Regions from separate parts of the Erwinia wuhanensis genome, predicted to be linked through region 2. Evidence: predicted binding sites of a transcription regulator. Region 2 holds the regulator's gene; each other region holds the start of a gene.

Region 1 (10,372 bases), on a different contig from region 2:
GGATCGCCGCCACGCCCGCTTCTTTGGTCAGCCACTGGCAAAAGGCGACGTCATCCAAATCGGAAACGGCGCTGTAGTCGGCCAGCAGAAAGTAGGTGCCTTCACACGGCAGGATTTTCAGGCGACTTTTCGCCAGCGCCTGTACAAAACGGTCACGGCGGGCACGATAAAACGCCGGCAGCTCGCGGTAGTGCTCTGGTTCGGCGTTCAGCATATCGGCCAATGCCAGCTGTGCGGGGGTGTTGACGGCAAAGGTCAGATACTGATGCACCTTGCGCACTTCCGCCGTTAAGGCTGGCGGCGCCACGCAGTAACCGACCTTCCAGCCGGTCATATGAAAGGTTTTGCCAAACGAGGAAACGGCAATAGCGCGCTCACGCAGCTGCGGATGGGCGAGCACGCTGGCGTGGCCCTCTTTGGCAAAGCAGATATGCTCGTAAACCTCGTCGCTCAGCACATAGATTTCCTGTGCTTTCACCGCCTGCCACAGCGAGGCAAAATCGCTTTTTTGCCAGACGGTAGCGGAAGGATTGTGTGGCGTATTGAGGATAACCAGACGGGTACGAGGCGACAGCAGCGCGGTAAATTCCTGCCAGTCGACGCGAAAAGCCGGCGGCTGCAAAGCGATGCGCTTCATCACGCCGCCAGCCAGCGTCACCGCTGGCGCATAGCTGTCGTAGCTGGGATCGAAACAGATCACCTCATCGCCCGGCCGCACCAGCGCGGTAATGGCGGCATACAGCGCTTCGGTCGCGCCTGCCGTCACCGTGATTTCGCTGTCGACGTCGGGTTTATGCCCGTAAAGCTCCGCCGTTTTAGCCGCAATCGCCTGCCGCAGCGGCTGCACGCCGGTCATCGGCGCATACTGGTTGGCGCCAGCGCTGACGTGATGCGCCAGGCGCGCTTTCAGATAGTCCGGGCCGTCGAAATCCGGGAAGCCCTGAGAAAGATTAATGGCGTTATGCTGCTGCGCCAGCGCGCTCATTTGCGAAAAAATAGTGGTGCCCAGAGCGGGGAGTTTGCTCTCAGGCTTAATCGGCGTCTGGCTCATGATTAGTCACCCTTGCGGAACGCTATGGATATGTTTTAGCCCGTTGCTGCCACTATAACGTCAGTGCTAATATTTGGCAATCAAGACGCTTAGACGTCTAAACGATAAGAATATGCCGTGCTTAGCGGTTGAAAAGGAAGGTTATGACAACATCGCAATTAGATCGGCTGGTGGCGGCCTGCCACTGGATCGGTGCCAAAGGCTGGGCGCCCGCCACCGGCGGCAATATGTCGGTGCGGCAGGACAGCGAGTTTTGCCTGCTGAGCGAATCCGGCAAAGACAAAGGTTCGCTAACCCGCGAGGACTTTATTCAGGTCGCCATCGCCACTAACCATGCGCCTTCCGGCCGCAGGCCTTCCGCAGAAACGGGCCTGCATACGCTAATCTATCGTCTGTTTCCCGAAGCGGGTGCCGTACTGCACGTTCATACGGTGAACGCGACCGTACTCTCAAGAGTTGAGAAACGCGCCGCATTAGTATTGCAAGGCTATGAAATGCAGAAAACGCTGGCCGGACAAAGCTCGCATCTGGAAGAGGTGGCTATTGCGCTGTTCGATAACGATCAGGATATTGAGGCGCTGGCGAAACGTATTGAGCAGTACGCGGAAGGCCATCCGCTGCGCTACGGTTTCCTGCTGCGCGGCCACGGCCTGACCTGCTGGGGCAGAGACGTGAACGAAGCGCGTCGCCATCTTGAAGGGCTGGAGTTCCTTTTCCAGTGTGAATTACAACGTCGGCTTCTGGAGGCCCAATGATCCGCGCTATTGTCACCGATATTGAAGGCACCACCAGCGATATTCGCTTCGTACACAACGTGCTTTTCCCGTATGCGCGCGAAAATCTGGCGGCCTTTATTGCCGCTTTTCAGCACCGGGAAGAGGTGGCGCAGGCGCTGAGCGATCTGCGTGATGAAATCGCGCAGCCGCAGGCCACGGTAGAGGATTTAATCACCGTGCTGTTCGGTTTTATGGATGAAGACCGCAAATCCACCGCGCTGAAAGCGTTACAGGGCATGATCTGGCGCGACGGCTATCTTAACGGCAGCTTTACCGGCCATCTCTATCCGGACGTGCTGCCCGCGCTGAAAGCCTGGCACCAGGCTGGCATTGGGCTGTATGTTTATTCATCCGGCTCGGTAGCTGCGCAGAAATTGTTATTTGGCTACAGCGACGAGGGTGATATTACCTCGTTGTTCAGCGGCTATTTCGATACGCACGTCGGGGCCAAGCGCGAAACGGACTCTTACCGCAATATTGCCGCAGATATCGGGCTGGCACCGGGCGAGCTGCTGTTTTTATCCGATATTCGTCAGGAGCTGGACGCCGCCCGGGAAGCGGGCTGGCATACCGTGCAGCTAATTCGCGATGAAGCGGATGACGTCAGCCGTCATCCTCAGGTCAACCGGTTCGATCACCTTACTCTGGAGTCGTTTGTATGAGCGCACTGACCATTTTTACCGACAGCGAAGCGAAAACGCCGATCTGGCAAAGTACCGATGAAGAAGCGATCCGTCAGAAACTGAGTGGCAAAAACGTGCGTTTTGAGCGCTGGCAGGCGGATCGCGATTTAGGCGTGGATCCGCAGCCGGAAACGGTTATAAACGCTTATCAGCACGCTATCGATCGGCTGGTCGCGGAAAAAGGCTACCAGAGCTGGGACGTAATCAGTATGCGCGCGGACAATCCGCAGAAAGAGACGCTGCGGGAAAAGTTTCTTTCCGAACATACGCATGGCGAGGACGAAGTGCGGTTCTTCGTGGAGGGGGCGGGGCTGTTCTGCCTGCATCTGGACGGGCATATTTATCAAATCCTGTGTGAAAAGAACGATCTGATCTCCGTGCCTGCGGGAACGCCGCACTGGTTTGATATGGGATCGTCACCGCACTTTACCGCTATCCGTATTTTCGACAATCAGGAAGGCTGGATTGCGAATTTTACCGGCGACAGGATTGCTGATGCCTATCCGCGACTGCCGTAAGCAAATCTCTGAGCCATGATGAAAATGGCCGTTTTACAAAACGGGCGGACAGACTGGCCGCCCGGGTTTATCTCAATCAGGTAACCGGAGCGCCAATAAAATAAGACAGTTACTCATTAGCAACTGGGCCACCTGTTTTCAATGGTGCTTTAAAAGTAGTTCTTTTCGTTTCTTATGTGCTTCTGCTGGAAATAATTAATGCAGTGGTTTTGGAAGGTCTTTTAAATATTTAAATATATAACTGAAATATTATAATGCTAATTAATGGCCGGGGAAGTCTGGTAGATAAAGCGATAATAAAGATTTTTGGTTTTCATCTTAAAATATTGATCTTTAATATTTAAAATTTAATGCTTAATGTCAGGGTTTGCAGTCAGGGTTTGCGGTCAGGGTTTGCGGTCAGGGTTTGCGGTCAGGGTTTGCGGTCAGGGTTTGCGGTCAGGGTTTGCGGTCAGGGTTTGCGGTCAGGGTTTGCGGTCAGGGTTTGCAGTCAGGGTTTGCAGTCAGGGTTTGCAGTCAGGGTTTGCAGTTAAGCGGGGCTGAAAGTTGTATTCGTTCTGATGGGGCGCTTTAAACACTTCCTTTCTCGATTTTTCATGTAGTGACGTGAAATTACCATGTTTAAGCCTCTTTTGATTGGTTATTTTCTGATTATTAATGAATCTTGCCTTTTTTTTATTTTTTTTACTGCAGGGTGCATATTTATTTTGACGGGAATGTTTTATCAGACGTAGTATGATTTTGCTCTGTCAGAAGGGGATATACTATTTTCAGGTGATAAGTCGTGCCTCACGCTGCTATTTCTGTGTGGCACCGCTCAATTTTAAAAGGAAATTAAAATGAGAGAAATAACCCGAACAGAAGCCACCCGCGTCAGCGGCGGAAGCTTTTTATGCGATCTCAGTCAGGCCAACCTGGCGTTAACCGCCAACCTGTTCAAAGTAGGTTTCTTTTTGCTGGGCGGGCTGGTATTGATGAACTATCTGTGTTCAGGGGCACCAACACCACCAACACCAGCACCAACAACACCAGCACCAACAATAGCACCAGAACCCCCCCTGTAGTCACGATCTTTCATGTCCCATAAAATGATGCCGTCATTTTAACCTGCGGGCGCTGCTATAACGCGGCGTCCGGGCCAGTTTGCCTTCCGTCAGTTTGTTACACGGCACTTCCGGTTCTCCGTCCGCCTGAAAGCTTTGCCAGACGCGCGCTGTCCTGTGTTTTTTAGTGGCGCGGCGCTTAAGGTGTCGTTAACCTGTCTTCGTTTTGTATGCACAGACTTAAGGGAAACATTATGAATGAGGCACAGGTCCGTCTGGCTATTGTTGGCGCAGCGGGACGCATGGGGCGTCAGTTAATTCAGGCCGCTCACGAAGCGGAAGGCGTTTGCGTGGGGGCCGCGCTGGTGCGTAACGGCTCTTCTTTGGTCGGCATTGACGCGGGCGAGCTGGCCGGAACCGGTACGCTGGGCGTGAAGGTCAGCGATCGGCTGGTTGCCGATGAGTTTGATGTCCTGATCGACTTTACCCGTCCCGAAGGCACGCTGGAATATCTGGCGTTTTGTCGTCAGCACAAAAAAGCGATGGTCATCGGCACCACCGGCTTTGACGAGGCCGGTAAGGCGGCGATCGGCGCGGCTGCGCAAGAGATAGCCATCGTTTTTGCCGCCAACTTCAGCGTGGGCGTCAATCTGGTGCTGAAGCTGCTGGAGCAGGCCGCGCAGGTGATGGGCGATTATGCGGACATCGAAATTATCGAAGCGCACCATCGCCATAAGGTTGATGCGCCTTCCGGCACCGCGCTGGCGATGGGCGAAGCGATAGCGGACGCCATGGACTGGGATCTTAAAGAGCATGGGGTCTATAGTCGGGAAGGGCACACCGGCGAACGTAAGCCACAAACCATTGGTTTTGCTACCGTGCGGGCAGGCGATATCGTCGGCGAGCATACCGCGATGTTTGCGGATATTGGCGAGCGTATAGAGATAACGCACAAGGCTTCAAGTCGTATGACCTTTGCAAAAGGCGCTGTTCGTGCTGCATCCTGGGTTTTTGCGAGTAAAGAAGGTCTTTTTGATATGAGGAATGTGCTTAATATTGATAATAATTGATAAGTACGAGTCTGGATATTTTTTTAAGTTGCTGTTTTAATTGGGTAGTTTTGCTGCCCTTTTTTTATTTGTGCATATAAATAATATTTAGATGGTATTTTTAACAAAAAGTTGTTTTTAGGTGTTTTTCTGCATTTTTACAGGGTTGATTTGTTAATTTTGACCATTTGGTCCACTATTTTTCGGGCTATCTGGATTTTTCCCATTCATTTCGTCAGGCAACCGTTTTTATCACCACGATAGTTGCTGTTTTTGGTGGCTATCATCATCTTTTTACGCCAGTGGCACAAAAAACAATGAAAAACTCCGCTTCAGGGTAGACATCAGCCGGGGCGATCATTAGAATGCGCGCAATTTGCCAAAAATCGAGCAGGCAGGCAGGTTTTGCATTGATTTAAAGGTGTATCCTGAATTAATATGCAAATAATGTGACTGTTTATTCTCTGGAGGATGTTTTGATTAAGTCAGCGCTATTGGTTCTGGAAGACGGAACCCAATTCCACGGTCGGGCCATCGGGGCAACAGGAACGGCAGTGGGTGAAGTTGTTTTCAACACTTCAATGACCGGTTATCAAGAAATCCTCACTGATCCTTCCTATTCCCGCCAGATTGTTACTCTCACTTATCCTCATATCGGCAATGTCGGCACCAATATCGCCGATGAAGAATCCGCCCAGGTTCATGCTGAAGGCCTGGTTATCCGCGACCTGCCGTTGATCGCCAGCAACTTCCGTAATGAAGAGGGGCTTTCCGCTTACCTGAAGCGTCTGAATATTGTCGCCATTGCCGATATCGACACGCGTAAGCTGACCCGTCTGCTGCGTGAAAAAGGCGCGCAGAACGGCTGCATCATCGCAGGCGACGCGCCGGATGCCGAGCTGGCGCTGCAAAAAGCAAAAGCTTTTCCAGGCCTGAAGGGCATGGATCTGGCGAAGGAAGTCACTACGCAAGAAACCTACAAGTGGCTACAGGGCAGCTGGACGCTGGATGGCCTGCCTGCACCGAAGAAAGAAGAGGAGCTGCCTTTCCACGTGGTGGCCTACGATTACGGCGTGAAGCGAAATATCCTGCGGATGCTGGTGGATCGCGGCTGTCGCCTGACGGTTGTCCCGGCGCAAACGCCTGCGGAAGAGGTAATGAAGATGAACCCGGACGGGATCTTCCTCTCTAACGGCCCTGGCGATCCGGAACCCTGCGACTACGCTATCGCCGCGATTAAGACTTTCCTGGAAACGGAGATCCCGGTATTCGGCATCTGCCTGGGCCATCAGCTGCTGGCGCTGGCCAGCGATGTGAAAACGGTGAAGATGAAGCTGGGCCACCACGGCGGCAACCATCCGGTGAAAGATCACGACAACAATACCGTGATGATCACCGCGCAAAACCACGGTTTTGCCGTAGACAACAACAACCTGCCAGCGAACCTGCGTATTACCCATACCTCGCTGTTTGACCACACGGTGCAGGGCATTCACCGCACGGATAAGCCGGCGTTCAGTTTCCAGGGCCATCCCGAAGCCAGCCCTGGCCCACACGACGCCGCACCGCTGTTCGATCACTTTATCGAACTGATCGAAGCCTACCGTTCAAATAAATAATCAGGAGCGAAAGCATGCCAAAACGTACCGACATAAAAAGTATCCTGATCCTGGGCGCGGGTCCGATCGTTATCGGCCAGGCCTGTGAATTTGACTACTCTGGCGCGCAGGCCTGTAAAGCGCTGCGCGAAGAGGGCTACCGCGTTATCCTGGTGAACTCCAACCCGGCGACCATCATGACCGACCCGGAAATGGCCGATGCCACCTACATCGAACCGATTCACTGGGAAGTGGTGCGCAAAATTATTGAGAAAGAGCGTCCGGATGCCGTGCTGCCGACCATGGGCGGCCAGACCGCGCTGAACTGCGCGCTGGAGCTGGAGCGTCAGGGCGTGCTGGAAGAGTTCAACGTCACCATGATTGGCGCGACGGCGGATGCAATTGATAAAGCGGAAGACCGCCAGCGTTTCGATAAGGCGATGAAGAAAATCGGCCTTGAAACCGCACGTTCCGGTATCGCCCATAATATGGAAGAAGCGCTGAAAGTTGCTGAAGATGTTGGCTTCCCATGCATTATCCGTCCCTCCTTTACTATGGGCGGCAGCGGCGGCGGTATCGCTTACAACCGCGAAGAATTTGAAGAGATTTGCGAGCGCGGCCTGGATCTGTCGCCAACCAACGAGCTGCTGATTGATGAATCGCTGATCGGCTGGAAAGAGTATGAAATGGAAGTGGTGCGTGACAAAAACGACAACTGCATCATTGTCTGCTCCATTGAAAACTTTGACGCGATGGGCATCCATACCGGCGACTCCATCACCGTAGCGCCTGCGCAGACGCTGACCGACAAAGAGTACCAGATCATGCGTAACGCCTCGATGGCGGTACTGCGTGAAATCGGCGTGGAAACCGGCGGCTCCAACGTGCAGTTCTCGGTGAACCCGGAAAACGGTCGTCTGATCATTATCGAAATGAACCCGCGCGTTTCCCGCTCTTCGGCGCTGGCTTCCAAAGCGACCGGCTTCCCGATTGCGAAAATCGCCGCCAAGCTGGCCGTCGGCTATACGCTGGACGAGCTGATGAACGATATCACCGGCGGCCGCACGCCGGCCTCGTTTGAGCCTTCCATCGACTATGTCGTCACCAAAATCCCTCGCTTCAACTTTGAAAAGTTTGCGGGCACCAACGATCGTCTGACCACGCAGATGAAGTCCGTGGGCGAAGTGATGGCGATTGGCCGCACCTTGCAGGAATCAATGCAGAAAGCACTGCGCGGCCTGGAAGTAGGCGCGCACGGTTTCGACCCGAAAGTTGACCTGAACGATGCGGAAGCGCTGACCACCATTCGCCGCGAGCTGAAAGATGCCGGCTGTGACCGTATCTGGTATGTGGCCGATGCGTTCCGCGCGGGCATGTCCGTGGACGGCGTCTTCAATCTGACCAATATTGACCGCTGGTTCCTGGTGCAGATCGAAGAGCTGGTGCGGCTGGAAGAGCAGGTTGCCCGCGAAGGCATCAACGGCCTGACCGCCGATTTCCTGCGTACCCTGAAGCGTAAAGGCTTTGCCGACGCGCGCCTGGCCGTGCTGGCTGGTGTGGCGGAATCAGAAGTGCGCAAGCTGCGTCAGCAGTATAATCTGCACCCGGTTTACAAGCGCGTGGATACCTGTGCGGCGGAGTTCTCTACCGATACCGCCTATATGTACTCCACCTATGAAGAAGAGTGCGAAGCCAATCCCAACCAGGATCGCGACAAGATCATGGTGCTGGGCGGCGGGCCAAACCGTATCGGTCAGGGCATTGAGTTTGACTACTGCTGCGTGCACGCCGCGCTGGCGCTGCGTGAAGACGGCTATGAAACCATTATGGTTAACTGCAACCCGGAAACCGTCTCTACCGATTACGATACCTCTGACCGCCTCTACTTTGAGCCGGTCACGCTGGAAGACGTGCTGGAAATTGTGCGCATCGAGAAGCCAAAAGGCGTGATCGTGCAGTACGGCGGCCAGACGCCGCTGAAGCTGGCGCGCGCGCTGGAAGCCGCAGGCGTGCCGGTTATCGGCACCAGCCCGGATGCGATTGACCGTGCCGAAGACCGCGAGCGTTTTCAACAGGCGGTGGACCGCCTGGGCCTGAAGCAGCCGGCCAACGCAACGGTCACGGCGCTGGAGCAGGCGGTGGAAAAAGCGGTGGCTATCGGCTATCCGCTGGTGGTGCGTCCTTCTTACGTGCTGGGCGGCCGGGCAATGGAAATCGTCTATGACGAAATTGACCTGAAGCGCTATTTCCAGACGGCGGTTTCCGTTTCCAACGATGCACCGGTGCTGCTGGATCGCTTCCTGGACGACGCGGTTGAAGTGGACGTTGACGCCATCTGCGACGGCGAGCGCGTGCTGATAGGCGGCATCATGGAACATATCGAGCAGGCTGGCGTGCACTCCGGCGACTCGGCCTGTTCACTGCCGGCCTATACGCTGAGCAAAGAGATCCAGAACGTAATGCGTCAGCAGGTCGAAAAACTGGCCTTTGAGCTTTGCGTGCGCGGGCTGATGAACGTGCAGTTCGCGGTAAAAGATAACGAAGTCTATCTGATTGAGGTTAACCCTCGCGCCGCGCGTACCGTGCCGTTTGTCTCTAAAGCGACCGGCGTGCCGCTGGCGAAAGTCGCCGCGCGCGTGATGGCGGGCAAAACGCTGGCAGAGCAGGGCGTAACGGAAGAGGTGATCCCGCCTTATTATTCGGTGAAGGAAGTGGTACTGCCGTTTAATAAATTCCAGGGTGTCGATCCTATCCTTGGCCCGGAAATGCGCTCCACCGGCGAAGTCATGGGCGTTGGCCGCACCTTTGCCGAAGCTTTCTCTAAAGCGATGCTGGGCGCGCAAAGCAATATGAAGAAAAGCGGCCGCGCGCTGCTCTCCGTTCGCGAAGGCGACAAAAAGCGTATTGTGGATCTGGCCGCTAAGCTGCAAAAGCTGGGCTTTGAGCTGGACGCCACCCACGGAACGGCGGTAGTGCTGGGCGAAGCGGGCATCAATCCGCGTCTGGTTAACAAGGTGCATGAAGGCCGCCCGCATATTCAGGATCGCCTGAAGAACGGGGAATATGCCTACATTGTTAACACCACGGCCGGACGCCAGGCGATTGAGGATTCCAAACTGATCCGCCGCAGCGCGTTGCAGTACAAGGTGCACTATGACACCACGCTGAACGGCGGTTTCGCGACGGCTATGTCGCTGAATGCCGATCCGACTGAGCAGGTGATCTCCGTGCAGGAAATGCACGCGCAGATCAAACAGGCTTAAAGCGTTTTCTCTGCCCATCCCCGCTACGGCGGGGATTTTTTTATCTCCGCCGCGTTCCCGCCCCAATAACCCGTTTTGTGACGCCTTTAAAATTGATGCGCCAAAAAATGCTATAGGCTTGTCCCGTTGCCGAACCGTCGGCGCTTTTACTCAACATCAGGGATGAAACAATGAAAAAACGCTTAATAGCTCTGGCCTGCATGGCCTTTTTTTCGCAGGCCTTTGCGGCGAAAGACGTTACCACGCAACCTGACTTTTATTTCCTGCAGGAGGCGCAATCCCCCGACAGCCTGACGCTGTTGCCGCCGCCGCCCGCGACGGACAGCATCGAATTTCTTAACGACAAAGCGCAGTACGAGCTGGGCAAAAGCCTGCGCGATACGCCCCGGGG
Region 2 (10,372 bases):
TAAATACACGCTGGCTTTCGTAGGCTATACCGAAGAGAGCGAAGGCGCGGTGATTGAGCTGACCTATAACTGGGGCGTGGATAAATATGACCTGGGCGATGCCTACGGCCATATCGCGCTGGGCGTGGACGACGTGGCGGCTACCTGCGACCGTATCCGCAACGAAGGCGGCAACGTAACTCGTGAAGCCGGCCCGGTTAAAGGCGGCACCACCATTATCGCCTTTGTGGAAGATCCGGACGGCTATAAAATCGAACTGATCGAAAACAAACACGCGGGCCACGGCCTGGGCGCGTAACGCGTCGGGGTGCCTTCCCGGCACCCTTCTTTCCCCTTCCCCTGCTGCAACCCATGCCGAAATTTGCCATAATACGCGCTCAATTTTCGCCTGTGAGATCCTGATGTCCGAATCGAACGAACTTAACGCCCTCAGCAGCCGTTTTCGCGGTTTTTATCCGGTAGTGATCGATGTTGAAACCGCCGGTTTCGACGCCAAAACCAACGCCTTACTGGAAGTGGCCGCCGTCACGCTGAAAATGAACGACGATGGCTGGCTGGAGAAAGACGAAACGCTCCATTTTCACGTTGAGCCGTTCGAAGGGTCTGTTCTGCAACCCGAAGCGCTGGCCTTTAACGGCATCGATCCTGCCAATCCGCTGCGCGGCGCGGTCAGCGAGTACGAAGCGCTGCACGCCATCTTTAAAGCCGTGCGCAAAGGTATCAAAGATCAGGGCTGCAATCGTGCCGTCATGGTGGCTCATAACGCCACTTTCGATCTGAATTTTATGAATGCCGCGGCGGAAAGAGCCGGGCTGAAGCGTAATCCTTTCCACCCGTTTGTCACCTTTGATACCGCCGCGCTGAGCGGCCTGGTGCTGGGGCAAACGGTGCTGGCGAAAGCCTGTACGGCCGCCGGAATGCCTTTCGACAGTTCGCAGGCGCATTCCGCGCTGTATGATACCGTGCAGACGGCCGATCTGTTCTGTGAGCTGGTTAATCGCTGGAAACGTCTGGGCGGCTGGCCGCTGGCGGAAACGGCGAACCTCGACTAAAAAAAACAGGCCTGACGCATTGTCAGGCCTGTCCGATAGTCTCTTCGCTTAGCGCAACGTTTTATTCTGCCGCGTCGGAAGGATATTTCTGCGCCGTCTCTTTGATCAGCTGCTGCAGTTCGCCCGCCTGAAACATCTGAATAATGATGTCGCAGCCGCCGACCAGCTCGCCGTCTACCCACAGCTGTGGAAAAGTCGGCCAGTTGGCGTATTTAGGCAGCTCAGCACGAATTTCCGGATTCTGCAGGATATCGACATAGGCGAAACGCTCGCCGCAGGCGGACAGCGCCTGTACGGCCTGCGCGGAAAAGCCGCAGCTTGGCAGTTTTGGGGAACCTTTCATATACAGCAGAATCGGGTTTTCTGCGATCTGGCGCTCAATCTTCTCAATGGTGCTCATAAATGCCTTCCTCAATCGGCTACTTCGTGTCTGTATAGTGTAGCGAGTCTGCGAGCGTGATGAAAATGTCATTTTCAGTCGCCCACTGACGCTACGGTCGGAAAACAAAATGTTAAAATACCATTTTCGGTCCGGCGGCGCTGCGTTAACTGTAAATATCAGCGGCAAATTTGCGCAGATAAATGTTTGAACAGGCTAAATTTTACAGCTTTTACCGCTTTGCGACGATTGAAACAAAAAAGGCCTTACTTTTTAGTAAAGAGTTCGATTAGAATCGTCCTGACTGACTGCCCAGGCGCAGATCTCCTTATTTAGCCATGCTCTTGCCACTGGCGGGAGCACAAACTGTTAATGGTAAAGATGCGTTTACTCATCACGTTGCTGATGCTGGCCTTTGCCCAGCTGTTTATGTCTGTGGCGCACGCATCGCCACACGCTGCCGTTAAAGCGGACCACCACAAAGCAGACAGCGCCACGCCTGCTCGTGAAGACGATCGCCGCAAGCGCCGCCCGGTGAAAACCTCTACACGTAAAGTAAAAGAAGCCAGCCCAACCAAAAGCCGTTCGCCCCTTGCTAAAAAGTTTAAGCTGCGCAAAAAAACGCAGACCGTCGCCGCTGCGCTGCCGCCCAAGAAACGCTATGGTCGTCATCGCTTGCGCAACGAAGAGACGGAAGCCTTAACCAGCGGCTCGGCCTCGGCCCCGCTTAAGCTCAGCAAAGCGCATCGCGCCCGCTATCAGAAAGCCCGCGAAACGGCGATGAGCAAGCTGATGAACCAGCTGGGCAAGCCCTATCTCTGGGGCGGCACCTCGCCCAAGACCGGTTTCGACTGTAGCGGTCTGGTCTGGTATGCCTATAAAGATCTGGTGAAGTTTAAGATCCCTCGCACCGCTAACGAAATGTACCATCTGCGGGATGCGGCTTCGATCAAGCGCAACGAGCTGGAAAAAGGCGATCTGGTATTTTTCAGCATCAACGGCCGCGCCTCGGCGGATCACGTTGGCGTTTACCTGGGCAACGGCAAGTTTATCCAGTCGCCGCGTACCGGCAAGGATATCCAGGTGAGTATGCTCAGCGAAGATTACTGGGAGCAGCACTACGTCGGCGCTCGCCGCGTCATGACGCCGAAAACTATCCGCTAGCCCACTCAGTAGGCTGGAGGCCCGGATCGCGCAAACGATCCGGGCCGGTTTACTCTTATTTGCGCAAAATTTTCGCCTGTTGCCCTAAAACCCTCGTGTTCTGCGCCTGCTCTTGTTAGAATCCACGGTTTGTTGCGCAACAGGCATTTAGCCGACATGATGTTCTGCTCAAGTCTGTTTCGCCACCCTGAACTCCCTCCTGTTATAACCATTCCGCAACAAATTATGCGCAACTTATATCAGGATTATCATCATTCCAGGCAATCGTTTAACAAACCGCTTTTCAGTGACTTACTGAACAGCGCAGGAGTCTTTTTCCATGGCAACCATAAAAGATGTGGCCAAACGCGCCGGTGTCTCAACCACCACGGTGTCCCACGTCATTAATAAAACCCGCTTTGTCGCTGAAGACACGCGGGAAGCCGTCTGGGCAGCGATCAAAGCGCTGCACTATTCGCCCAGCGCCGTGGCCCGCAGCCTGAAGGTCAATAACACCAAAACCATTGGCCTGCTGGCGACCTCCAGCGAGGCGCCCTATTTCGCCGAAATTATTGAGGCGGTTGAACACAGCTGTTTTGCCAAAGGCTATACGCTGATTTTGGGCAACGCGCATAACGAACTGGAAAAGCAGCAGGCCTATCTGTCGATGATGGCGCAAAAACGCGTCGATGGCCTGCTGGTCATGTGCGCCGAGTACCCGGATGAGCTGATTAAGATGCTGGAAGATCACCGCAACATCCCGATGGTCGTCATGGACTGGGGCGAGTCGCGCGGCGATTTTACCGACACTATTCTCGATAACGCTTTTGAAGGCGGTTATCTGGCAGGCCGCTATCTGATCGATCGCGGCCACCGCGATATCGGCGTGATCCCGGGCCATATGGAGCGCAATACCGGCGGCGGTCGTCATGCCGGCTTCCTCAAGGCGCTGAACGAAGCGGGGATTACGCTGCGCGAAGAGTGGCTGGTTCAGGGCGATTTTGAGCCGGAATCGGGCTATCGCGCCATGCAGCAGCTGCTGGCGCAAAAACAGCGTCCTACCGCGGTATTCTGCGGCGGCGACGTGATGGCGATGGGCGCGATTTGCGCCGCAGACGAGATGGGCCTGCGCGTACCGCAGGATATTTCGGTGATCGGGTATGATAACGTGCGCAACTCGCGCTACTTTACCCCCGCGCTGACCACCGTCCACCAGCCGAAAGAGCGTCTGGGCGCAACGGCCTTCAATATGCTGCTCGATCGTATTACCAGCAAACGCGAAGAGCCGCAGACGATTGAAGTGCATCCGACGCTGATTGAACGTCGCTCCGTAGCGGACGGCCCTTTCCTCGACTACCGTCGCTAAGCGCACGGGCGGCCATCCGCCGCCCGTCTTTTACGCCTCCCGCAGCCATTCGCTGTTCAGCGTTTCCGTTTCGCCTAAATAATCCAGCAGCCAGCGCAGCGCTGGCGACGCCTGCTGTTCCGACCAGCTGACGCAGCAGGGGCTATCCGGAAAAGGCGGATCCAGCCTCAGTTCGCACAGCGAGCCGTTTTGCAGCAGCGGTTGCGCAAGATGCCCCGGCACCATGCCGACACACAGCCCGGCCAGCAGGCAATCAAACGCGCTCTCCCAGTCCGGCGCGACCAGCCGTCGCTGATTATCCAGCGTCCAGGTGGTTCTTTTCGGCAGCGCGCGCGAGGTATCTTCCAGCACCAGCGAAGGCCACTCCCGGATCGCCTCCTCGCTAACCTTCTCCCGGTGTTGCGCAAGCGGATGATCCGCCTTCACCACGCAGCGCCAGTTGAGCATTCCCATATTGCGAAAGGCGAAGCGTCCGCCGACCGGAATGGCCTGCGTCGCGCCTATCGCCACGTCAACCCGGCCGTCGGCCAGCGCATCCCATACGCCGTTGAATACCTCCGGTGAAAGATGCAGTTCCATATCGGGAAAATGTCGGTAAAAATCCACCACCAGCTGGCGCGTACGCGCGGTTTTAACAATGCGATCGACGGCAATATTCAGCTGGCCGCGCCAGCCGTTGGCGACCTGCTGACACTGGCGTCGCGTGGCAAGCATTTTTTTGATAACACTCCGCCCTTCCTGAATAAAGACCTCGCCCGCCGCCGTTAAGACCACGTCCCGGTGACGCCGCTCGAACAGCGGCACCGCCAGCCACTCTTCCAGCTGGCGCACGGTATAGCTGATGGCGGACGGAACGCGATGCAGCTCCGCCGCTGCGGCGGTAAAGCTGCCGGTTCGGGCGACCGCATCAATCACCTCAAGCGAGTGTTCTGACCACATATTCTTCCTGCAAAATTTTTGAACGCAAGACGCAAATATTACCGTTTCACAACCGCTATCGCACTCTTTTACACTGCCGTCCGCTATTCACCTGATAAAAAAGAGCAAAATCTCATGCCGTCGAAAGGATTTTTACTTTACCTCGCGCTGCTCAGCGTTGCGGGTTTTCTTGCCACCGATATGTATCTGCCCGCCTTTACGGCGATGCAGCAGGATTTGCAAACCGAAGCGGGCGTCATCAGCGCCAGCCTCAGCCTGTTCCTGGCCGGGTTTGCCAGCGCGCAGCTGTTCTGGGGGCCGCTTTCCGACCGCATTGGCCGCAAGCCGGTGCTGTTGATGGGGCTGGGGCTGTTTGCCGTCAGCTGCGGCGCAATGTGGTGGGCGGAATCCACCACCATGCTGCTGACGCTGCGCTTTTTACAGGCGGTAGGCATTTGCGCCGCCGCCGTCAGCTGGCAGGCGCTGGTGATCGATCGCTATTCCGGCGCGCAGGCCAACCGCGTGTTTGCCACTATTATGCCGCTGGTGGCGCTGTCGCCGGCGCTGGCCCCGCTGCTGGGTGCCTGGCTGCTGAACCACTTTGCCTGGCGGTCGATTTTCCTGGCGCTGCTGCTGCTGGCCCTGATCCTGCTGGTCGCCACGCTTTTTCTGTCGACGCCTGCTCCAAAAGAGCATAAGGAAGAGGCGAAAGTGGGTTTCTTCACGCTGCTGAAGTCGCCGATCTGGAGCGGCAACGTGCTGATTTACGCCGCCTGCTCCGCCAGCTTTTTCGCCTGGCTGACCGGTTCGCCATTTATTCTGGCCGAACTGGGCATGTCGCCGGGCGATATCGGCCTTAGCTACGTGCCGCAGACGCTGGCCTTTCTCGCCGGCGGCTACGGCTGTCGGGCACTGCTGAAGCAGACCGAAGGCGCTTCGCTGCTGCCCTGGCTGCTGACGCTGTATGCCCTCAGCGTGGGCGCGTTTTTCATCGCCGCACAGGTGGAAACGCCTTCGACCTGGGCGCTGCTGCTGCCGTTTTGCGGTATGGCGCTGGCCAACGGCGCTATCTATCCGATTGTGGTGGCGAATGCGCTGCTGCCTTTTCCGCAGGCCAGCGGTAAAGCAGCCGCGCTGCAAAACACGCTGCAGCTTGGTCTCTGCTTCGTCGCCAGCATGATTGTTTCCGGTTTTATTGCTAACCCGCTCGCCACCACGTCGCTGGTCATGCTCAGTACTGTGTTTTTGACAATTATTGGCTATATTTTACAAAGGACGACGTTAGCCAACGCTCCCCTGACCCACGCTCAGAGCCGTCGTTAACTGGCTGAATCTATTTAGTTAGCGTCCTAACGATAAGGCGTTGAATATTGCCTGAGGTGAGCATATACTCAATTTCAGGCAATAATTCATAACAACTTTGTATCATTTTTTTGATTCCTGACAGGGTTGTCCGGGTGTTCTCTTTTGTGGCAGGCGTCACCCTCATTCTGTAGGTTTCAGTTCAATCCTCTGTAACGCCGGATATCAGGCGCACGGCTAAGCGTGCGTTTTCTCAAACCCTGTGGAAATTGATGATTCTTTTTCTCAGGTTTCAATCACGAAGGGTGATGGAGAAGCTATGAGTTCATCGTGTATAGAAGAAGTGAGCCTGGAAGAAAATCAGTGGTATCGAATCGCCCAGGAAATGTTACGCAACGCGGATATCGAAATTAACGGCACCCGTCCCTGGGATATTCAGGTGACCCATCCCGATTTTTTTAAACGCGTGATGCAGGAAGGATCGCTGGGCCTGGGCGAAAGCTATATGGACGGCTGGTGGGAGTGCGAGCAGCTGGATATGTTTTTTCACCGCGTGCTGCTGGCTAAGCTGGATCAGCAGCTTCCTCGCCATTTTAAAGATACGCTGCGCATCGCCGCCGCGCGCCTCACTAATCTGCAATCCCGCAAGCGCGCCTGGATTGTCGGCAAAGAGCATTATGACCTTGGTAATGACCTTTTTACGCTGATGCTTGACCCCTACATGCAATACTCCTGCGGCTACTGGAAAGAGGCGGAAACGCTGGAGCAGGCGCAGCAGGCTAAATTAAAAATGATCTGCGAGAAACTTCAGCTGGAACCCGGGATGTCGCTGCTTGATATCGGCTGCGGCTGGGGCGGGCTGGCGGCTTATGCGGCGCGGCATTACAACGTCAAGGTGACAGGCGTGACGATCTCCGCCGAGCAGCAGAAGCTGGCGCAGCAACGTGGTGAAGGGCTGGACGTCACCATCCTGCTACAGGATTACCGTGACCTCGATCAGCAGTTTGACCGCATCGTTTCCGTTGGTATGTTTGAGCACGTCGGGCCAAAAAATTACGCCACTTATTTTAACGTGGTCGATCGCAATCTGAAGCCGGACGGCATCTTTTTGCTGCATACCATTGGTGCGAACAAAACGGACGATAATGTCGATCCGTGGATCGATAAATATATTTTCCCTAACGGCTGCCTGCCTTCCGTACGCCATATTGCCGAGGCGCACGAACCGCATTTTGTGATGGAAGACTGGCACAACTTTGGGGCGGATTACGATCTGACGCTGATGGCCTGGCACCAGCGCTTTTTAGCGGCGTGGCCGCAGCTGGCGGATAAATATGGCGAACGCTTTAAGCGCATGTTCAGCTACTATCTTAACGCCTGTGCGGGCGCTTTCCGCGCGCGGGATATTCAGCTCTGGCAGGTGGTCTTTACCCACGGTAAAGAGGGCGGATTGCGCGTACCGCACTAGCGGACAAGGTCGGCCACTAAGCCGACCTTGTTTATTACTCTTCCGGCTGAATTTCCGCAGCGGCCGCCGCCAGCAGCGCTGCTTCACGCTGCGCCAGCACGCGCTCAACGGTTTCCACAATCGCCTGGGTGTGCGGATCGATTTCAATATTCACCCTGTCGCCCAGCCGCTTGCCGCCCAGCGTGGTTCTTGCCAGCGTTTCCGGGATCAGATGCACGCAGAATTTGCTTTTGGTGACTTCGCCAACCGTCAGGCTGATGCCGTCAATCCCAATAAAGCCTTTATGCAGAATATATTTCATCTGCTCGCTGTCCTGCGGCTTAAACCATATTTCGCGGTTATTTTCAGACGTCAGGATTTTGCAGATTTCGGCGGTAGTCATAATATGACCGGACATTAAATGGCCGCCGATTTCATCGCTGAATTTCGCCGCGCGCTCTACGTTAACAATATCACCGGGCTTTAAATCCCCCAGGTTGGTAATACGCAGCGTCTCTTTTACCAGGTCAAAACTGACGCGGTTGCCGTCAACCCCGGTCACCGTCAGGCAACAGCCATTGTGAGATACGGAAGCGCCCAGCTCCAGTCCCGGCAGCAGCTCGTCCGGCAGGCGGACAATATGCGTGCGAAAATTCGGTTTCTCTTCAATTGCCAACACCTCTGCGGTGCCCTGCACAATACCGGTAAACATAATTATGACCTCGGTGGATTTTTCGCTATTCTTGTCTGATCTTAAAACTATACCAAATAGTCTTTCTCCCTTCAGTTAAAAAACAGGTGTATATGTGCAGAAGTATCTGACCGAGGCGCGTCAATTGCTGGCGCTGGCAATTCCGGTAATTTTTGCGCAGGTTGCGCAAACCGCTATGGGCTTTGTGGATACGGTGATGGCCGGCGACGTCAGCGCAACGGATATGGCTGCCGTTGCGGTCGGCACATCTATCTGGCTGCCCGCCATTCTGTTCGGCCACGGTTTGCTGCTTTCGCTCACGCCGGTTGTGGCGCAGTACAACGGCTCGGGCCGCCGCGATCGTATCGCTTTCCAGGTTCGTCAGGGGTACTGGCTGGCCGCCTTCGCTTCCCTGCTGGTTATGGTTGTGCTGTATAACGCCGGCTATGTTATCCGTTCTATGCAAAATATCGATCCCGTGATGGCGGATAAAGCCGTAGGCTATCTTCATGCGCTGCTGTGGGGAGCGCCGGGTTATCTGTTTTTCCAGACCGCGCGCAACCAGTGCGAAGGCCTCGCCAAAACCAAGCCGGGCATGGTGATGGGCTTTCTCGGGCTGCTGGTGAATATTCCGGTTAACTATATTTTTATCTACGGCCATTTCGGGATGCCCGCGCTTGGCGGCGTCGGCTGCGGCGTGGCGACGGCGTCCGTGTACTGGGTAATGTTTATCGCGATGAAAATATGGGTTTCGCGTGCCTCTTCCATGCGCGATATCCGCCTGGCGGATCGGTTCAGTCCGCCCGATGCGAAGGCGCTTTCCCGCCTCTTTAAACTCGGCCTTCCCGTCGCGCTGGCGCTGTTCTTTGAGGTGACGCTGTTCGCCGTCGTCGCGCTGCTGGTGTCGCCGATGGGCATCGTCGAGGTGGCGGGTCACCAGATAGCGCTGAACTTCAGCTCGCTGATGTTTGTACTGCCGCTTTCTCTTGGCGCAGCCACCACTATCCGCGTGGGTTTCCGGCTTGGTCAGGGCTCGACCGAAGGCGCTCGCGTAGCGGCATGGACGGCGCAGGGCGTGGGCATGTCGCTGTCGCTGCTGACGGCGCTGTTCACGGTGGTGTTTCGCGAGCAAATCGCGCTGCTTTATAATCAGAATCCGGCCGTGGTGGCGCTGGCGGCTCAGCTGATGCTGCTGGCCGCAATTTATCAGTTTTCCGATTCGATTCAGGTTATCGGCAGCGGCATTCTGCGCGGCTATAAAGATACGCGCGCCATCTTTTTTATCACTTTTATCGCTTACTGGGTGCTGGGCCTGCCCAGCGGTTACATTCTGGCATTAACGGACTGGGTGGTGGCGCCGATGGGCCCGGCGGGCTTCTGGACAGGCTTTATTATTGGCCTGACCTCCAGCGCGATTATGATGGTCTGGCGTATTCTGCGGTTGCAGCGGCAGCCTGAAGCGCAGCTGCTGGCACGCGCGGCCCGCTAACATCTTCATTTAAACCGGATGTTTAAAAATGCTGCGCTTCGCACAGTTGCGCAGCAGTCGCACCGAAAATAGCGATTTCTGCTTGCAAGCCGCCAGGGCTGTCGTTAATATTCGTCCCCGCTGTCACTCAGACAGCATGATGCGTTCTTAGCTCAGTTGGTTAGAGCACCACCTTGACATGGTGGGGGTCGGAGGTTCGAGTCCTCTAGAACGCACCACAGTGCGTCCGTAGCTCAGTTGGTTAGAGCACCACCTTGACATGGTGGGGGTCGGTGGTTCGAGTCCACTCGGACGCACCATCTTGCGTTCTTAGCTCAGTTGGTTAGAGCACCACCTTGACATGGTGGGGGTCGGAGGTTCGAGTCCTCTAGAACGCACCATCTTCTGCTTTCTCCCGTCACGTCTTTCCACGCCGCTGTTTTGTGTAATCACTTGTTTCAACGCGCTATTTATCTCCCATAATCTTTCGCTTCGGTCTGCTGCTTTTTCCCGTAACGCTTTGCTTCACCGCGCTGCCCTTTCTCGCGCCCGAATGGCTCTTTCTGCGCCCGGCCACCGCCTTTTTTTGCGCAACAATCTGATCTG
Region 3 (10,372 bases), on a different contig from region 2:
ACTTTTTTATATTCCGCGTTATTTAACATTGCTGGCGTACCGTCGCCGGTCACCGAGACCACAAATTTAAGCTGCTCCTGCGGCACCCCGGAAGCAATATATAAATTCACCACGCGGGCAACGCGCTCCAGGCCAAGGTTAGGGACTTTAGGGCCATTTTCCGCTTTGGTTATCTGGAACACGACTTTATTGCTGTCGCCCACGGCCGGCTTATAAGCCGCATCCGCCTCATAATGAATTTTGCCGTAGCCATCGATAGCCGGCGTGCTCCAGAAGCCGTCAGGATCGTTATCCTGAACGCCGAAGTGCTGGCTGATTTTCTCTGCAATAGCCGGGGCGGAAGAGAAGCTGGCGCCAATAAAACCGGCCACGGCAGCGATTAAAACGTAAGACACAACAGGACGCATAGTATGCTCTCCAGAAAGCGTAACGAATCGGAAACGGAACAGAGGGAAGTGAAGTTATCGTGTAAATCTGACGCAAAGATTGAGTAAATTATTTCTTGCTGTAAATAAGCGCTACTCTGCTTTTATAAGTGCGGCACTGCTCGTCGGTTTTATTTATCTGTTTTATTTAAAAGCGAGATATATTTTTAATCAGAAAAAAGTGCCAGCGTATAAAAGCATTTCCTCCTCAACGCTTTTTATTATTCCTGCTGAGTCAGCCATGGTTCTTTGGCTAAGCAAAAAATTCTGATAAAGCCTGGAGCGGGATTATAAAGATAAACGCAAGGAAGGCCTGTGCAAGAGACGGCGAGAAGGATCGGTTTACAGCCATTTTTAGGAGTAAACCTAAACAATTTTCGTGCCATATTCAATTTTACTGAATAAATTTACCTGAATTTACTTAATAATCCGCTTTCCTGCCCCTGTGTGCCAGCAGGGCCTACGTTCAGTTTTTTTCGCTGAGTTTAAGGTATGCTCGTCCGGCCCGGTATTTATTCATGCTTAGCGGCGTTTCCTTCCTTATCACCTCTGGTTAAGATAGCCGCTGAAGAGCGCCGTCCTGCAGAACCGTTAATCCTTCTGCCGGGCAATTGAGGACGTTATCAGAATAGGATTTTGCATGATTAACCGACTGAAAAGGTGCGCGCTGGCGTCGCTGATCCTGCTGCCCACGATAGCCGCGCAGCCTGCCAGGGCCGACATCAGCGATACTTTGCCGGATATCGGCACCACCGCAGGCAATACGCTTTCCGTTAATCAGGAACTGGCGATGGGGGATTTCTATGTTCGCCAGCTGCGGGCCAGCGCGCCGCTGATCAACGATCCCCTGCTCAATGACTATATCAACCAGCTGGGCCAGCGGCTGGTGGCGCACGCCTGGTCGGTCAAGACGCCGTTCCACTTTTTCCTGGTCAGCAATGACGAGCTGAACGCCTTTGCCTTTTTCGGCGGCAACGTGGTGCTGCATTCCGCCCTGTTCCGCTATACCGAAAACGAAAGCCAGCTGGCCTCGGTGCTGGCACACGAAATTTCTCACGTTACCCAGCGTCACCTGGCGCGCGCGATGGAAGAGCAGCAGCGTAACGCGCCGCTGACCTGGGTGGGCGCGCTTGGCTCCATTCTGCTGGCGATGGCAAACCCGCAGGCCGGGATGGCGGCGTTAAGCGGCACGCTGGCGGGCGCGCAGCAGGGCGTGATCAGCTTTACCCAGCAGAACGAGCAGGAGGCTGACCGTATCGGCATTCAGGTCTTGCAGCGCGCGGGGTTCGATCCCCAGGCGATGCCCAACTTTCTGCAAAAGCTGTCCGACCAGTCCCGCTTCGCCTCTAAGCCGCCGGAAATTTTGCTGACCCATCCCCTGCCCGACAGCCGCCTGGCCGATGCCCGCAACCGCGCCAACCAGATGAAGCCCGTCGTGGTGCAGTCGTCACAGGATTTCTATATGGCGAAAGTGCGCGTGCTGGGCATGTACGCGACGGGAAAAAACCAGCTTGGTGACGATCTGCTGGAAACATTGAGTAAAGGCAACACGCGCGAGCAGACCGCCGCGCAGTACGGCAAGGCCGTTCAGTTCCTGCAGGCGAAAAGCTATGACAACGCCCGACGCATTATCGCGCCGCTGCTGGCCGCTCAGCCGAATAACGTCTGGTATCTGGATCTGATGACCGATATTGATATCGGCCTGAAGCAGCCGCAGCGCGCTATCGCCCTGCTGGAAAAAGCCAAAGCATCCAGCCCGGTGGTACAGCTCAACCTGGCTAACGCTTACGTCGAGGCGAAGCAGCCCGCCAGCGCCAGCAAAATCCTTTATCGCTATACCTGGACGCATAAAGACGATCCCAACGGCTGGGATCTGCTGGCGCAGGCGTCGTCCGCTCAGGGGCTGACGGATGAAGAAGAGGCGGCGCGGGCGGAAAGCCTGGCGCTGAACGGCCAGCTGGATCAAGCGATCCGCAGCCTGAGCGACGCCAGCGCCGCCGTGCCGCTGGGCAGCCTCAAGCAGGCCCGCTACGATGCCCGTATCGATCAGCTGCGCTATTTACAGCAGCGTTTCCGTCAGTATCAGAAAAGGTAAGCGAATGATGTCGAACGTTGAGATTTACCATAACCCACGCTGCTCCAAAAGCCGCGAAACGCTGGCGCTGTTGCAAAGTAAAGGGATTGAACCGGAAGTCGTGCTCTATCTGAAAAATCCGCCGACTGTCGCCACGCTGGAAAGACTGCTCCTTCAGGCGGGCTTCAGCTCTGCGCGCAAGCTGATGCGCAGCAAAGAGGCGCGCTATCAGGCGCTGAACCTGGACGATCCCACGCTTAGCGAAGCGGATTTGCTGGCGGCAATGGTCGCTTATCCGGAGCTGATTGAGCGCCCGATCGTGGTGGCTAACGGCAAGGCGCGGCTGGGCAGGCCGCCGGAGCAGGTGCTGGCTATCCTTTAAAGATCCAGCGCCTCTTTCACGAAGGGAATGGTCAGCTTGCGCTGGGCGCTGATCGAGGCGCGATCCAGCTTGTCCAGCGTCATAAACAGCGTGCGCATTTCCCGATCCAGCCTTTTTAGCAGAAAGCGGCCGACATCTTCTGGCAGTTCAAAACCGCGCAGCCGCGCCCGCAGCTGGAGCGCCTGAAGCTTGTCGTCATCCGACAGCGGCTGCAAACGATAGATTTGTCCCCAGTCCAGACGGGAAGCGAGATCGGGCAGCTTCAGGTTCAGCTGGCGCGGCGGGCGATCGCCGGTGATCAGCAGACGGGTGCGGCCCGTTTCCAGAATACGGTTATAGAGATCGAAAATCGCCATTTCCCAGGGTTCGTCGCCGGCGATGCACTCGATGTTGTCGATGCAGATCAGCGCCAGCTGTTCCATACCGTCCAGTACTTCAGGCACGAACCAGGTACGCTTGTCGAGCGGCACGTAGCCCACGGCTTCGCCACGCGCGGAGAGTTCCGCACAGGCCGCGTGGAGCAGATGGCTGCGCCCGCCGCCTTCACGCGACCAGAAATAGAGATAGCTGCCGTGCTCCTGCTGTAACGCCCCTTGCAGCGCGGCGATCAGCGACGGGTTATCCCCCGGCCAGAAGCTGGCGAAGGTTTCATCATCGGGCAAATAGAGCGGCAGTGAGAGCTGTGCCGGAGTGTTCAGAAGCACCTCAGTAATGGGTCGAAATCCGGCGGCAGTTTATCACAGTTCTTTAAGGATTATGAAACGGGCAGCGCCGCTGCCCGTCAGATCTTTACTCGCGATCCTGCGGATCCAGAATGACCTCTTCCGGGCGGATCAGCGTAATCAGCCGGAAGATCAGGCTCAGCCCGATGCCGACGATAGTCGCCAGCGCCATGCCTTTCAGCTCTGCCGCGCCAATATGCACCGTGGCGCCGCTGACGCCGATGATCAGGATCACCGAGGTCAGGATCAGGTTCTGCGCCTTGTTGTAATCCACTTTGGATTCAATCAGCACGCGGATACCGGAAGCGCCAATCACGCCGTACAGCAGCAGCGACACGCCGCCCATCACCGGCACCGGCACCGCCTGGATCGCGGCGGCCAGCTTGCCAACGCAGGAAAGCAGAATGGCAAGAATAGCCGCGCCGCCAATCACCCAGGTGCTGTAAACGCGGGTAATTGCCATCACGCCAATATTTTCGCCATAGGTGGTGTTAGGCGTAGAGCCGAACAGGCCGGAAAAAATCGTCGAGACGCCGTTGGCAAACATCGAGCGATGCAGGCCGGGATCTTTCAGCAGGTCTTTTTTAACGATGTTCGCCGTAACCACCAGATGCCCGACATGCTCGGCGATCACCACCAGCGCCGCAGGCAGAATGGTCAGCATTGCCGCCCACTCGAAGCGCGGCGTGTAGAAGGTCGGCAGCGCAAACCACGGTGCCGCTTCAACCGATGACCAGTTTACGATGCCCATAAACCAGGAAAGCGCATAGCCGACCAGCACGCCGATCAGGATAGGGATAATCGCCAGAAAGCCGCGGAACAGCACCGAGCCGAAAACGGTCACCGCCAGCGTCACCATGGAAATCAGAATGGTTTTGCCGTCGACCGCCGCGCCGTTAGCCGGCAGCAAACCGGCCATATTCGCCGCCACGCTGGCCAGCTCCAGCCCGATGACCGCCACGATAGCGCCCATCGCAGCCGGTGGAAACATCACGTCCAGCCAGCCCGTTCCGGCTTTTTTTACAATTAGCGCCACCAGGCAGAACAGCACGCCGCAAAGGATAAAGCCGCCCAGCGCCACCTCGTAGCCCAGCGGCAGCAGCAGCAGCACCGGCGAAATAAAGGCAAAGCTGGAGCCCAGATAGGCCGGGATTTTCCCTTTACAGATAAAAAGGTACAGCAGCGTGCCGATGCCGTTAAACAGCAGCACGGTGGCCGGATTGATATGAAACAGGATAGGCACCAGCACCGTCGCGCCAAACATGGCGAACAGATGCTGGAAGCTGAGTGGGATGGTTTGCAGCAGCGGTGGCCGCTCGCTTACGCCGATAGCGCGACGCGTCATGGTGAGTTACCCCTTATTTTTCACAATAAAAAACCGACTCTCTGGTCGGCTTGATCGCTGGCAGTCATGATAAAACGCGGGTTGCAGGCCGATGCCCGGCGCGGCCGTTGGGCAACGCGCGGCGATGCCGGACGCTGTCCGGCCCCGGACGGGCGGATAAAAGGCCTGCGGCTTTATCATTTCGTACCGAAGATCTTGTCGCCCGCGTCGCCAAGGCCCGGAATGATATATCCTTTTTCGTTCAGTCCCTGATCGACGGAGGCGGTATACAGCTCCACGTCCGGATGCGCTTTTTCCAGCGCCGCGATGCCTTCCGGCGCGGCAACCAGCACCAGCACTTTAATACTGCTGCAGCCCGCTTTCTTCAGCAGGTCGATAGTGGCGATCATCGAGCCGCCGGTCGCCAGCATAGGGTCAACCACCAGCGCCATGCGCTCTTCGATATTGGAAACCAGCTTTTGAAAATAAGGCACCGGCTCCAGCGTCTCTTCGTCGCGATACACGCCCACGACGCTGATGCGCGCGCTGGGCACGTGCTCCAGCACGCCTTCCATCATGCCCAGGCCGGCACGCAGGATAGGCACAACGGTAATTTTTTTGCCTTTGATCTGGTCGATTTCCACCGGGCCGTTCCAGCCTTCGATAGTGACCTTTTCCGTTTCTAAATCCGATGTGGCTTCATAAGTCAGCAGACTTCCCACCTCCGAGGCGAGTTCACGAAAACGTTTGGTGCTGACGTCCTGTTCACGCATCAGACCCAGTTTATGTTTGACCAGCGGGTGTTTGACTTCCACGATCTTCATTGTTTTACTCCCGGAGTGTATGGCTGCAAAAAAAAATCGCGAGATTATAGCGCCATTTAGCAGCCAGTACCTATTACTTAATCCGACTTCTGCCGGATCCCTGCCATCCCCTTAAGGATTAGCGCAAAGTGAGCGCGGCGCAATGGTGGCGAAGATGAGGCTCGCAAACGTTTGCCTGCGCTGTTAGAATTGCCGCGCTTTATTACCAACCACCAACCGCAAACCGCGTGGGGATTTCGCAGTGACCGACAAAACCTCTCTCAGCTATAAAGACGCCGGTGTAGATATCGATGCTGGCAATGCTTTAGTCGACCGTATCAAAGGCGTAGTGAAAAAGACTCGTCGCCCGGAAGTGATGGGCGGACTGGGCGGTTTCGGTGCGCTTTGTGCGCTGCCGCAAAAATACCGTGAACCGGTTCTGGTTTCCGGCACTGACGGCGTCGGCACCAAGCTGCGTCTGGCCATGGACCTGAAGCGCCACGATGCCATCGGTATCGACCTGGTTGCGATGTGCGTGAACGATTTGGTGGTCCAGGGCGCCGAGCCGCTGTTCTTCCTTGATTACTACGCCACCGGTAAGCTGGATGTGGAGACGGCCGCCAGCGTGATTACCGGTATTGCAGAAGGCTGCTTACAGTCCGGCTGCGCGCTGGTCGGCGGCGAAACGGCTGAAATGCCCGGCATGTATCACGGCGAAGATTACGACGTGGCGGGCTTCTGCGTTGGCGTGGTGGAAAAGTCGGAAATTATCGACGGCAGCAAAGTCAAAGACGGCGACGTGCTGATTGCGCTGGGTTCAAGCGGCCCGCACTCCAACGGCTATTCGCTGGTGCGCAAAATTCTGGCGTTCAGCAATACCGACCCGGAAACCACCCTGCTTGAAGGCAAGCCGCTGGCGGATCATCTGCTGGAGCCAACCCGCATTTACGTTAAAAATATTCTCAGCCTGATTGAGCAGGTTGACGTCCACGCTATCGCCCACCTGACCGGCGGCGGCTTCTGGGAAAACATCCCGCGCGTGCTGCCGGACAACACCCAGGCGGTGCTGTCGGAGTCAAGCTGGCAGTGGCCTGCCGTGTTCGGCTGGATGCAGGAAGCGGGCAACGTCAGCCGCTTTGAAATGTATCGCACCTTTAACTGCGGCGTCGGCATGGTGATTGCGCTGGACGCCAGCGAAGCGGATAAAGCGGTAGAGCTGATGACCGCCGCCGGCGAAAAAGCCTGGAAGATTGGCGTGATTAAAGCCTCCGGTGCCGAAGAGCGCGTGGTGATTAACGCATGAAGCGGCTCGTCGTGCTGGTTTCCGGCCAGGGGAGCAATCTCCAGGCCATTCTGGACGCCTGCCGGCAGGGACGGATCCACGGCAGCGTTGCTGCCGTGTTCAGCAACAAAGCCGACGCTTACGGCCTGACGCGCGCGCGCGAGGCGGGCGTGCCCGCTCATGCGCTGGCGGCCGCGCAGTTTGCCGATCGCGACGCCTTCGATCGCCAGCTGATGCTGGAAATTGACGCCTACGCGCCCGACCTGGTGATCCTGGCAGGCTATATGCGTATTCTGAGTGCGGATTTCGTGGCGCGCTACGCGGGCAGGATGCTGAATATCCACCCTTCCCTGCTGCCGAAATATCCTGGCCTGCACACGCATCGCCAGGCGATTGAAAACGGCGACGAAGAGCACGGCACCTCGGTGCATTTCGTTACCGAAGAGCTGGACGGTGGCCCGGTGATCCTTCAGGCCAAAGTACCGGTTTTTTCCGGAGATACGATCGATGAGGTCGCGGCGCGCGTGCAGCATCAGGAGCACGCTATTTATCCGCTGGTGGTCGGCTGGTTTGCGGATGGCCGCCTGAAAATGCAGGACGGCGCGGCCTGGCTGGACGGCGAGCAACTGCCGCCGGAAGGCTACGCCTGGGGCTAAAAGGGAAACCGGCGTTTCCCTTTTTTATTCAGCCATAGCGTCCCGTAATATAATCCTCTGTGCGTCGCTGGCGCGGCGCGGTAAAAATCCTGTCCGTTTCGTCAAACTCCACCACGCTGCCGTGATGCATAAACGCGGTATAGTCGGATACGCGCGCGGCCTGCTGCATATTATGCGTGACCAGCACCAGCGTGAAATGCTGTTTCAGCGTGCTCATCAGTTCTTCAATCACCAGCGTGGAGATCGGATCGAGCGCCGAGGTCGGCTCGTCCAGCAGCAAAATTTCCGGTTCGATGGCGATGGCTCTGGCGATCACCAGCCGCTGCTGCTGGCCGCTGGAGAGCGTTAAGGCATTCTGCCAGAGGTTGTTTTTTACCTCTGACCAGAGCGCCGCCGCGCGCAGCGCGCTTTCCACCGCCTCGTCCAGCACGCGCCTGTCGCGTACGCCCTGAAGACGCAGCCCGTACACCACGTTTTCATAGATGGTTTTGGGGAACGGGTTTGGCCGCTGAAAAACCATGCCGACCCTTCTGCGCAGCGCCGCGAGATCCTCATTGCCGCCCAGAATCGACTGCTGCTGCAGGCGGATATCGCCCGTAACCCGACAGCCGTCAATCAGATCGTTCATGCGGTTAAAGCAGCGCAGCAGCGTCGATTTACCGCAGCCCGACGGGCCAATCAGCGCGGTAATGCGGTTTTTGGGCACGCGCAGATCGATTGCCTTCAGCGCCTGTTTCTCGCCATACCACAGCGAAAGGTTCTCCACCTCCAGCGCGGTGTCCTGCTCGTTTGGCATTACGCTCTTCTCCATTAATTAATCAGCGCGCGGTAGCGTTCGCGCAGCCGGTGGCGCAGCGCCATCGCCAGCAGGTTCAGCGCCAGAATAATCAGCACCAGCAGCAGCGCCGTGGCGAAAACCAGCGGCCTGTCCGCCTGCGCGTGGGGATTCTGAAACGCCAGATCGTAGATTTGGAAGCCAAGATGCATAAATTTGCGGTCAAGATGCAGATAGGGGAAAACCGCATCCACCGGCAGCTCCGGCACCATTTTCACCACGCCAACCAGCATCAGCGGCGCGGTTTCGCCTGCCGCTCGCGCCACCGCCAGGATCAGCCCGGTCAGCATCGCCGGGATCGACAGCGGCAAAACCACATGCCACAGCGTTTCCGCCTGGGTTGCGCCCAGCGCCAGCGATCCTTGCCGCAGCGTCTGCGGAATGCGCGACAGTCCCTCTTCCGTGGCGACAATCACCACCGGCAGCGTCAGCAGCGCCAGCGTCAGCGACGCCCAGAGCAGGCCCGGCGTGCCGAAAGTGGGATCCGGTAACGCGTGCGCGAAAAAAAGCCGATCCAGGCTGCCGCCGACCAGCCAGACAAAAAAGCCCAGGCCGAACACGCCGTAAACGATGGAGGGCACGCCAGCCAGATTGACTACCGCGATGCGCACAAGACGCGTAAGAAAACCGTTGCCGGCATACTCATGCAGCCAGATCGCCGCCACCACGCCAAGCGGCATCACCACCACGGACATCAGCAGCACCATTAAAATCGTGCCGAAAATAGCCGGAAATACGCCATCTTCGCCCAGGCTGCCGCCGGAAGCGCCGCTGACAAAATGCCACAGCTGCGAGCCAAAATGGCGCCACTTTTCGCCGTAGCTCATGGCGTTGGGATACCAGGCCGCCAGGATCTGCGTCAGCGGAATAAGATGCTGCGATCCCGTGACGTCGCGCAGCACCAGCACGGTGCCTTCGTTCTCCTGGCTCAGTCCGGTCAGCGCCTGCGCCTGCTGGCGAAACTGCCGCTGAAGCTCGGCGCTGTCCGCCTGCCAGATGCTCTGCGCCTGCGGCGTATAGCGCTGCTCCTGCTCCAGGCGCTGCCGTTTACGATCCAGCTGCTCCATTTCGCTGTTCAGCCGCGCCAGCGCCACATGGCGAATTTTTTCTGCCTGCCGCTGGCGCTGCCGCGTCTCTTTAATCCGCTGCTGTAGCACGCGCATCATATCGGCAGCCACCAGCGGCCTTCCGTTTTCGCGCAGGCCGTCAAACCAGCCGTAGGCCATACCGCCGACGCGACGTTGCAGGGCGATAACGTTGCCTGGCCGCTCCGTCGCGATAATATCGCTGCTGAGCAGGCTGTGAAAATCACTGTCGCTGAAGTCGCGGTTGCCGGTTTTAATCAGGTAACGCGTCACGTGTTCCGGCAGATTATCCGGCAGCGGCGCGCCGCTGGCCTCGAGACGCTCGCGCGGGACGCCCTGAGAGCTGGCGATTTCACCCAGCGTCTGCGGCGCATGATCCACCGTAAACAGCGTCACCGGCTGCGGCCAGAAGTAGCGCATGGCCGACCAGCCGAGCAGCGCGATCAGCAACAGAAACGCCAACAGGCTCAGCGCCACCGCGCCGCCGGTCAGCCATCGCCAGCGATGATTGCGGCTAACGGCGCTCATCCCTGCATTTCCTGCTGGCTGAAGCGCTGACGCAACCGCTGACGCACCAGCTCCGCCAGGGTGTTGACCACCAGCGTAAAGACCAGCAGCACCAGCGCGCTCAGAAACAGCACCCGATAATGGCCGCTGCCTGCAGCGGCTTCCGGCATTTCTATCGCCACGTTAGCGGAGAGCGTGCGTACGCCCTGTAACAATCCGCCTTCCGTCACCGGCGTGTTGCCCGTTGCCATCAGCACGATCATGGTTTCTCCTATCG

What was found. Region 2 encodes PurR, which represses purine synthesis genes. Its sites were predicted from a motif close to CANGCAAACGTTTGCNTG; they were not measured.
Region 1: a site for PurR is predicted at 5,357-5,374, ahead of carA (glutamine-hydrolyzing carbamoyl-phosphate synthase small subunit). Genes of this name have one in related genera too.
Region 3: a site for PurR is predicted at 5,912-5,929, ahead of purM (phosphoribosylformylglycinamidine cyclo-ligase). Genes of this name have one in related genera too.

Annotation. Positions count from the first base shown of each region.
Region 1 is NZ_JAUJUH010000007.1:244,802-255,173, reverse strand. Features, by position in the region: gene QZH36_RS17295 (pyridoxal phosphate-dependent aminotransferase) at 1-1,051, opposite strand, end outside; gene QZH36_RS17290 (methylthioribulose 1-phosphate dehydratase) at 1,195-1,806, shown strand; gene mtnC (acireductone synthase) at 1,803-2,489, shown strand; gene QZH36_RS17280 (1,2-dihydroxy-3-keto-5-methylthiopentene dioxygenase) at 2,486-3,028, shown strand; gene QZH36_RS17275 (hypothetical protein) at 3,868-4,092, shown strand; gene dapB (4-hydroxy-tetrahydrodipicolinate reductase) at 4,326-5,141, shown strand; gene carA (glutamine-hydrolyzing carbamoyl-phosphate synthase small subunit) at 5,597-6,739, shown strand; gene carB (carbamoyl-phosphate synthase large subunit) at 6,754-9,981, shown strand; gene QZH36_RS17255 (acid phosphatase) at 10,152-10,372, shown strand, end outside.
Region 2 is NZ_JAUJUH010000001.1:770,552-780,923, forward strand. Features, by position in the region: gene gloA (lactoylglutathione lyase) at 1-298, shown strand, start outside; gene rnt (ribonuclease T) at 402-1,052, shown strand; gene QZH36_RS03495 (Grx4 family monothiol glutaredoxin) at 1,114-1,452, opposite strand; gene QZH36_RS03500 (C40 family peptidase) at 1,813-2,595, shown strand; gene purR (HTH-type transcriptional repressor PurR) at 2,915-3,940, shown strand; gene punR (DNA-binding transcriptional activator PunR) at 3,971-4,879, opposite strand; gene punC (purine nucleoside transporter PunC) at 4,994-6,181, shown strand; gene cfa (cyclopropane fatty acyl phospholipid synthase) at 6,480-7,628, shown strand; gene QZH36_RS03525 (riboflavin synthase subunit alpha) at 7,663-8,319, opposite strand; gene QZH36_RS03530 (MATE family efflux transporter) at 8,414-9,787, shown strand; tRNA gene QZH36_RS03535 (tRNA-Val) at 9,929-10,005, shown strand; tRNA gene QZH36_RS03540 (tRNA-Val) at 10,010-10,086, shown strand; tRNA gene QZH36_RS03545 (tRNA-Val) at 10,091-10,167, shown strand.
Region 3 is NZ_JAUJUH010000008.1:96,894-107,265, forward strand. Features, by position in the region: gene QZH36_RS18005 (DsrE family protein) at 1-407, opposite strand, end outside; gene bepA (beta-barrel assembly-enhancing protease) at 1,066-2,520, shown strand; gene arsC (arsenate reductase (glutaredoxin)) at 2,528-2,881, shown strand; gene hda (DnaA inactivator Hda) at 2,878-3,585, opposite strand; gene uraA (uracil permease) at 3,671-4,948, opposite strand; gene upp (uracil phosphoribosyltransferase) at 5,125-5,751, opposite strand; gene purM (phosphoribosylformylglycinamidine cyclo-ligase) at 5,993-7,033, shown strand; gene purN (phosphoribosylglycinamide formyltransferase) at 7,030-7,668, shown strand; gene pstB (phosphate ABC transporter ATP-binding protein PstB) at 7,697-8,464, opposite strand; gene pstA (phosphate ABC transporter permease PstA) at 8,479-10,116, opposite strand; gene QZH36_RS18055 (ABC transporter permease subunit) at 10,113-10,372, opposite strand, start outside.